2 regions of the Xenorhabdus griffiniae genome follow, and region 2 is predicted to be linked to the other one. Evidence: predicted binding sites of a transcription regulator. Region 2 holds the regulator's gene; the other holds the start of a gene.
What was found. Region 2 encodes PurR, which represses purine synthesis genes. Its sites were predicted from a motif close to CANGCAAACGTTTGCNTG; they were not measured.

Region 1: the regulator PurR is predicted to act here: its motif matches at 1,205-1,222, upstream of purH (bifunctional phosphoribosylaminoimidazolecarboxamide formyltransferase/IMP cyclohydrolase).

Annotation. Positions count from the first base shown of each region.
Region 1 covers NZ_CP147737.1:414,575-418,520, forward strand. The annotation lists gene purH (bifunctional phosphoribosylaminoimidazolecarboxamide formyltransferase/IMP cyclohydrolase) at 1-1,065, opposite strand, end outside; rRNA gene WDV75_RS01870 (16S ribosomal RNA) at 1,655-3,196, shown strand; tRNA gene WDV75_RS01875 (tRNA-Ile) at 3,263-3,339, shown strand; tRNA gene WDV75_RS01880 (tRNA-Ala) at 3,360-3,435, shown strand; rRNA gene WDV75_RS01885 (23S ribosomal RNA) at 3,605-3,946, shown strand, end outside.
Region 2 covers NZ_CP147737.1:2,547,886-2,551,831, forward strand. The annotation lists gene rnt (ribonuclease T) at 1-43, shown strand, start outside; gene WDV75_RS10870 (Grx4 family monothiol glutaredoxin) at 115-495, opposite strand; gene sodB (superoxide dismutase [Fe]) at 858-1,436, shown strand; gene purR (HTH-type transcriptional repressor PurR) at 1,937-2,962, shown strand; gene punR (DNA-binding transcriptional activator PunR) at 2,966-3,874, opposite strand.

The DNA.
Region 1 (3,946 bases), 2.1 Mb from region 2:
AATTGGCAGTGCTGCTTCACTAACGGAAGGCGCAATGATGACCTCAACAAATTGACGTTCAATAATGGCCTGAGCGGTGTTGATATCGAGTTCACGGTTGAAGGCTATAATGCCACCGAATGCGGAAGTAGGATCGGTTTTAAAGGCGCGATCGTAGGCGGTATGGATATCAGAACCAATCGCAACGCCACAAGGATTGGCATGTTTGACAATGACACAAGCTGGTTCGGAAAAGCTTTTTACACATTCCAGTGCGGCATCGGTATCTGCGATATTGTTATAAGAAAGTGCCTTACCTTGTAACTGGGCTGCCGTAGCAATTGAAGCTTCTGCGATTTGGTCTTCTATATAGAAAGCGGCATCTTGGTGGCTGTTTTCACCATAACGCATATCCTGCTTTTTAATGAAGTTGAGATTCAGCGTGCGGGGGAAACGTCCTGATGGCTGATCAGTTTCGCCATAATATGGCGGAACCAACTTGCCAAAATAATTGGCAATCATGCTGTCATAAGCGGAGGTATGTTCAAACGCCTTGATGGCTAGATTAAAGCGAGTGGAGTGTGTCAGTGAATTTTGATTGTTGTCCATCTCCTCAATAATTTTGTCGTAATCCTGGCTATTGACAACAATCGCCACATCTTTGTGGTTTTTAGCCGCGGAGCGAACCATTGTTGGGCCGCCAATATCAATATTCTCTACTGCGTCTTCCAGAGAGCAATCGGGTTTCGCTACGGTTTGAGCAAAGGGATAAAGGTTAACAACCACCATATCAATCTGTGAAATCTGGTGTTGTCCCATCACTTCATCATCTAATCCACGCCGACCCAAAATGCCGCCATGAATTTTAGGATGGAGTGTTTTGACACGCCCATCCATCATTTCGGGAAAGCCTGTATAGTCAGAAACCTCGGTGACATTCAATCCTGCTTCGGCCAGCAGACGAGCAGTGCCTCCCGTTGAAAGCAGTTCGACACTGCGATTGGATAAGGCTTTGGCAAATTCAACAACCCCCGCTTTGTCAGAAACACTTAGCAGGGCACGGCGGATTGGACGAAGCTGTTGCATTGGTGTGATCCCTTGAATTTCATAAAACAAGAATGTGCTATTGGGGAAAATCCACTGATTGAGAGAAAAAAATGATTTCTGCAATAACATTTCAAAACAATCTGAAAAAACACTTGGTGATTTTTCCTTCGCAGATTGTAACGAAAACGTTTGCGTGATGCTCGATAAATTTTATCAAAATATCACTTTGTGGATAAATCTGTGCATATGTAGGTATAAAGCAGTGTTTTGCTGTGTAATTCATCAAGCGATAATTATTTCAAAAAAAACTATTGCCAGCGCCGAAAAACTCCCTATAATGCGCCACCACTGACCGACGCTGAGCTGAAACAAGCCGCGAAGGCCGGTGAGAGAAAAGGGAAAATAATCGCTTGACTCTCAAGGCGAAAAGCGTAAGATACGCAGCCTCGCAACCCGGAAGACGCTTCCGGTTGCCAATGCTCTTTAACAAGTTAATCAGACAATCTGTGTGGGCACTCGCAAGAGACTATCGAATTGCCGCAAGGCAAAAAAGATTCAAGTCTTAAAGAGTGACTAAGCAGTTAATTCATTATGAACTAACAGTGAAATTCTTTGAGCATCAAACTTTTAATTGAAGAGTTTGATCATGGCTCAGATTGAACGCTGGCGGCAGGCCTAACACATGCAAGTCGAGCGGCAGCGGGGGAGAGCTTGCTTTCCTGCCGGCGAGCGGCGGACGGGTGAGTAATGTCTGGGGATCTGCCCGAGGGCGGGGGATAACCACTGGAAACGGTGGCTAATACCGCATAATCTCTAAGGAGCAAAGTGGGGGACCTTCGGGCCTCACGCCTTCGGATGAACCCAGATGGGATTAGCTAGTAGGTGGGGTAATGGCTCACCTAGGCGACGATCCCTAGCTGGTCTGAGAGGATGACCAGCCACACTGGGACTGAGACACGGCCCAGACTCCTACGGGAGGCAGCAGTGGGGAATATTGCACAATGGGCGCAAGCCTGATGCAGCCATGCCGCGTGTATGAAGAAGGCCTTCGGGTTGTAAAGTACTTTCAGTGGGGAGGAAGGCACAGGGTCGAATACACCCTGTGATTGACGTTACCCACAGAAGAAGCACCGGCTAACTCCGTGCCAGCAGCCGCGGTAATACGGAGGGTGCAAGCGTTAATCGGAATTACTGGGCGTAAAGCGCACGCAGGCGGTCAATTAAGTTAGATGTGAAATCCCCGGGCTTAACCTGGGAATGGCATCTAAGACTGGTTGGCTAGAGTCTCGTAGAGGGGGGTAGAATTCCACGTGTAGCGGTGAAATGCGTAGAGATGTGGAGGAATACCGGTGGCGAAGGCGGCCCCCTGGACGAAGACTGACGCTCAGGTGCGAAAGCGTGGGGAGCAAACAGGATTAGATACCCTGGTAGTCCACGCTGTAAACGATGTCGATTTGGAGGTTGTGGCCTTGAGCTGTGGCTTCCGGAGCTAACGCGTTAAATCGACCGCCTGGGGAGTACGGTCGCAAGATTAAAACTCAAATGAATTGACGGGGGCCCGCACAAGCGGTGGAGCATGTGGTTTAATTCGATGCAACGCGAAGAACCTTACCTACTCTTGACATCCACGGAATTCTGCAGAGATGCGGAAGTGCCTTCGGGCACCGTGAGACAGGTGCTGCATGGCTGTCGTCAGCTCGTGTTGTGAAATGTTGGGTTAAGTCCCGCAACGAGCGCAACCCTTATCCTTTGTTGCCAGCACTTCGGGTGGGAACTCAAGGGAGACTGCCGGTGATAAACCGGAGGAAGGTGGGGATGACGTCAAGTCATCATGGCCCTTACGAGTAGGGCTACACACGTGCTACAATGGCAGATACAAAGAGAAGCGACCTCGCGAGAGCAAGCGGACCTCATAAAGTCTGTCGTAGTCCGGATTGGAGTCTGCAACTCGACTCCATGAAGTCGGAATCGCTAGTAATCGCAGATCAGCATGCTGCGGTGAATACGTTCCCGGGCCTTGTACACACCGCCCGTCACACCATGGGAGTGGGTTGCAAAAGAAGCAGGTAGCTTAACCTTTTGGAGGGCGCTTGCCACTTTGTGATTCATGACTGGGGTGAAGTCGTAACAAGGTAACCGTAGGGGAACCTGCGGTTGGATCACCTCCTTACCAAACGATAGTGATTGTGCAGTGCTCACACAGATTGTCTGATAAAAGAAGAGACGGAAACGAAATAGGCTTGTAGCTCAGGTGGTTAGAGCGCACCCCTGATAAGGGTGAGGTCGGTGGTTCAAGTCCACTCAGGCCTACCAATTTTGCTGTCCGGTGACATGGGGCTATAGCTCAGCTGGGAGAGCGCCTGCCTTGCACGCAGGAGGTCAGCGGTTCGATCCCGCTTAGCTCCACCATGACTCTTCTTGACTTGAATGATTTCAGAACGCATCAAACGTGGTGTGTTGTGAAATTATGGCTCTTTAACAATCTGGAACAAGCTGAAAATTTGAAACCGTCAATGTTATGGAATTAACATTGATGAAACTCTCAACACTCCGACCGGAAGACTTCTTCGGGTTGTGAGGTTAAGCGACTAAGCGTACACGGTGGATGCCTAGGCAGTCAGAGGCGATGAAGGACGTGCTAATCTGCGAAAAGCGCCGGTGAGCTGATATGAAGCGCTATCAGCCGGCGATGTCCGAATGGGGAAACCCGGTGCAATCCGTTGCACCATCATTAACTGAATCCATAGGTTAATGAGGCGAACCGGGGGAACTGAAACATCTCAGTACCCCGAGGAAAAGAAATCAACCGAGATTCCCCCAGTAGCGGCGAGCGAACGGGGAGGAGCCCAGAACCAGCATCAGTGTGTGTGTCAGTGGAAGCGTCTGGAAAGGCGCACAGTAAAGGGTGATAGTCCCGTAC
Region 2 (3,946 bases):
TTGGCCACTACCATCTACTGATAACGCTAACTGCGAATCCTAAAAAAGTAAGCCCCATACTTTAATCGGTATGGGGCTATGGAAAGTAACCATTATTCAGATGAATGACTGGCCTTATTCCTGCTCACGATATTTATCGGCAGTCTCTTTGATCAGTGTTTGTAGTTCACCGCGTTGATACATCTCAACAAGAATGTCACAACCTCCCACCAACTCACCATCAACCCAAAGTTGAGGAAAAGTCGGCCAATTTGCATATTTAGGTAATTGAGCGCGGATATCTGGATTTTGCAAAATATCCACATAAGCAAAACGTTCACCACAAGCTGATAAAGCCTGAACTGCCTGTGCAGAGAAGCCACAGCTTGGCAATTTCGGTGAACCTTTCATGTACAACAGAATTGGGTTTTCTCTAATCTGGCGTTCGATTTTTTCAATGACTGCATCAGCCGTTGTATCAGTAACCGTATTAGTGTTTGTATTAATATTAGTCATTTTTGCTTCCTTAAAAACTGCACGTGCTATTTATCAGCATAAGATAAAGATTGATTCAGAATACCACTTTCTACGCTAATTTTTCTACCGTGAACTTTATATGGCAAATTTTTGCCATGACTTGCCACAAATGATCATTAGATATTTTCATTCCAACTGACTGTATCCAATACATGTTAAGTTCAGTTCTGCACCAGTTCGCAGCTTTATAGCATCTTTTTCCCTGTTATTTAGCAGAAAAGTTGTTAAGATAATTATCAAAATAGTAACACGATAATAAGCTTAAATTTGCCCTGTTCCATGGTGAGTGTCTAAGCCATGGTTTGCAGAGCCAAAAACCCGATATTAAAAAGGAGCATGCAATGTCTTTTGAATTACCAGCATTACCTTATGCCAAAGATGCCCTGGAACCACACATTTCTGCAGAAACTCTGGAATATCACTACGGCAAACATCACAACGCTTATGTTGTAAACCTGAATAATCTGATTAAAGATACTGAATTTGCCGGAAAATCACTGGAAGAGATCATCAAAACATCTGAAGGTGGCATCTTCAATAACGCAGCACAAGTTTGGAACCATACTTTCTACTGGCACAGCCTGTCACCAAATGGTGGTGGCGAACCCACCGGAAAAGTGGCAGATGCTATCAGTCATGCTTTCGGCTCTTTTGCTGAATTTAAACAGCAATTCACTGATGCAGCCCTGAAAAACTTTGGTTCTGGTTGGACTTGGTTAGTCAAGAAAGCTGATGGTACTTTGGCTATCGTTAACACTTCTAATGCAGCAACGCCATTGACTGGCGAAGATAAGCCAGTGCTGACTGTTGATGTTTGGGAGCACGCATATTATATCGATTACCGCAATGCTCGCCCTCAATATTTGGAGCACTTCTGGGCTCTGGTCAACTGGAACTTTGTTGAAGAAAACTTAGCTTAATAAGATTAATTCTTATACTAGTTTGAAATAATAAGGGCGGGCTTTTCCTTTATTTGCGATATTGCACATGTTGGAAAACCCGCCCTTAAGATAAGTGGGGCTACAAATTCTTTTAGATCTTGATCAGATCAGGCAGAGGCTCCCCAGAAAAACAATCATGATTAATGCACTACTGGCGGCCAATAATCCCAATTTCAGATCTGTATCCATAGAACATCCTCAATGTGAAAATTAAGACACCTCAACATCCTAAATTTTAAGCGGTTATTTGCCATACTATCTAAAAATCATACCGCAAGATTTAATCCATACTCTTTATAGCATCGATTATTACTTTCACTTTTGAGCTAGATCAGACAAAATTCAAGGTTTACCGCTAAATTATTGCCAACCATCACCCTGTATACAAATATATTGGTAAACGATTAACAAATAGCTATACCCGAAAAGAAAGATAAAGGGTATATAAATTAGACCAGAAGGTCAGGAGTCCTTTTTTCATGGCAACGATTAAAGATGTGGCCAAACGCGCTGGTGTTTCGACTACAACCGTATCCCATGTTATCAATAAAACCCGTTTCGTCGCCGAAGATACAAAGGCCGCAGTTTGGGCCGCTATTAAAGAATTGAACTATTCTCCCAGTGCGGTTGCCCGTAGCTTAAAAGTTAACCACACCAAATCCATTGGGTTGCTGGCAACATCAAGTGAAGCACCATACTTTGCTGAGATCATAGAATCAGTTGAAAATAGCTGCTATAGCAAAGGTTATACCCTGATTTTATGTAATTCTCATAACAATCTTGATAAACAGAAAGCATATCTCGCGATGCTCGCACAAAAACGAGTAGATGGTTTGCTGGTAATGTGTTCAGAATACCCTGAGCAACTTTTGAGTATGTTGGAAGGCTATCGTAATATTCCTATGGTGGTCATGGATTGGGGAGAATCCAGAGGTGATTTTACCGATGCAATTATTGATAATGCCTTTCATGGTGGTTACCTGGCTGGCCGTTATCTTATTGAACGCGGTCATCGTGATATTGCATCCATTCCTGGACCATTGGCAAGAAATACGGGAGGAGGCCGCCACCAAGGTTTTCTTAAGGCACTAAAAGAAGCCAATATCGCTATTCGGGATGAGTGGATTGTACAAGGTGATTTTGAACCTGAGTCCGGTTACCAAGCCATGTATAAGATCCTGAATCAAAAACATCGTCCAACTGCTGTTTTCTGTGGTGGAGATGTCATGGCTATGGGAGCGATCTGTGCAGCTGATGAGTTGGGTTTGCGTGTTCCGCAAGATATTTCAATTATCGGTTATGATAATATTCGTAATGCCCGCTATTTTACGCCAGCATTGACAACCATTCACCAACCCAAAGAGCGTTTAGGGCAAATGGCCTTTTCAATGTTACTGGACAGGATAGTCAATAAACGTGAGGATGTACAAACTATCGAAGTCCACCCACGCCTTGTTGAACGGCGCTCTGTTGCAGATGGACCTTTTATCGATTATCGCCGCTGACAGTTAATTTTCTTGCAGCCATTCGGCATTAAGCGTTTCGCTATCCCCCAGATAATCAAGTAACCAGCTTAATGCCGGTGAATGGCTTTTTTGCGACCATGTCAAGCAGCATGGGCTGTCAGGCAATGGTTGTTCAAGTTCAAGTGTCATCAATTTGCCTTTACGGATCAGCGGTTGCGCACGGTGCTTAGGCACCATGCCTACACACAATCCATCCATCAAGCAACTTAATCCAACATCCCAATCAGGCACAATCAATCGCCGCTGATTATCCAAAGCCCATGTATCACGTTTAGGTAAGCTGCGCGCTGTGTCTTCAAGACATAAACTGGGATAAGGTCGCATTTGGTCATCATTCAATTTTCCCGATATTACTGCCAGTTCGTGTTCTGGACTGGCTACACACAGCCAAGGCATGAACCCCATATCCCTGAAGCTATATCGCTCACCAACAGGGGAAGCACGTGTCGCTCCGATGGCGACATCCACTCGGCCATCCACCAGAGCATCCCATACGCCATTGAAAACTTCAGGATAGATAAGTAACTCAATATCTGGGAAATGGCGATAAAAATCCAAAATTAGCCGAAGCGTTCGCTCTGGTTTTACAACCTGATCAACCGCAATACTAAATTGCCCTCGCCAACCATTAGCAACCTGTTGGCACTGATGCCGAGTGTGATTCATTTTTTTGATAACAGAACGCGCTTCTTTGACAAAAATTGCTCCCGCTTCCGTTAAATCGACATCACGGTGACGACGTTCAAACAGAGGAACTGCCAGCCATTCTTCAAGCTGTTTTACCGTATAGCTGATAGCAGAAGGCACACGATGAAGTTCTGATGCAGCCGCGCTGAAACTTCCTGTTCTGGCAACAGCATCAACGACTTCCAGAGAGTATTCAGACCACATATATCTTCCTTTCAATTTTTTTCACAGCATGGTGCAAATATTACCGTTTCACAAGTAAAAATCATGCTATAT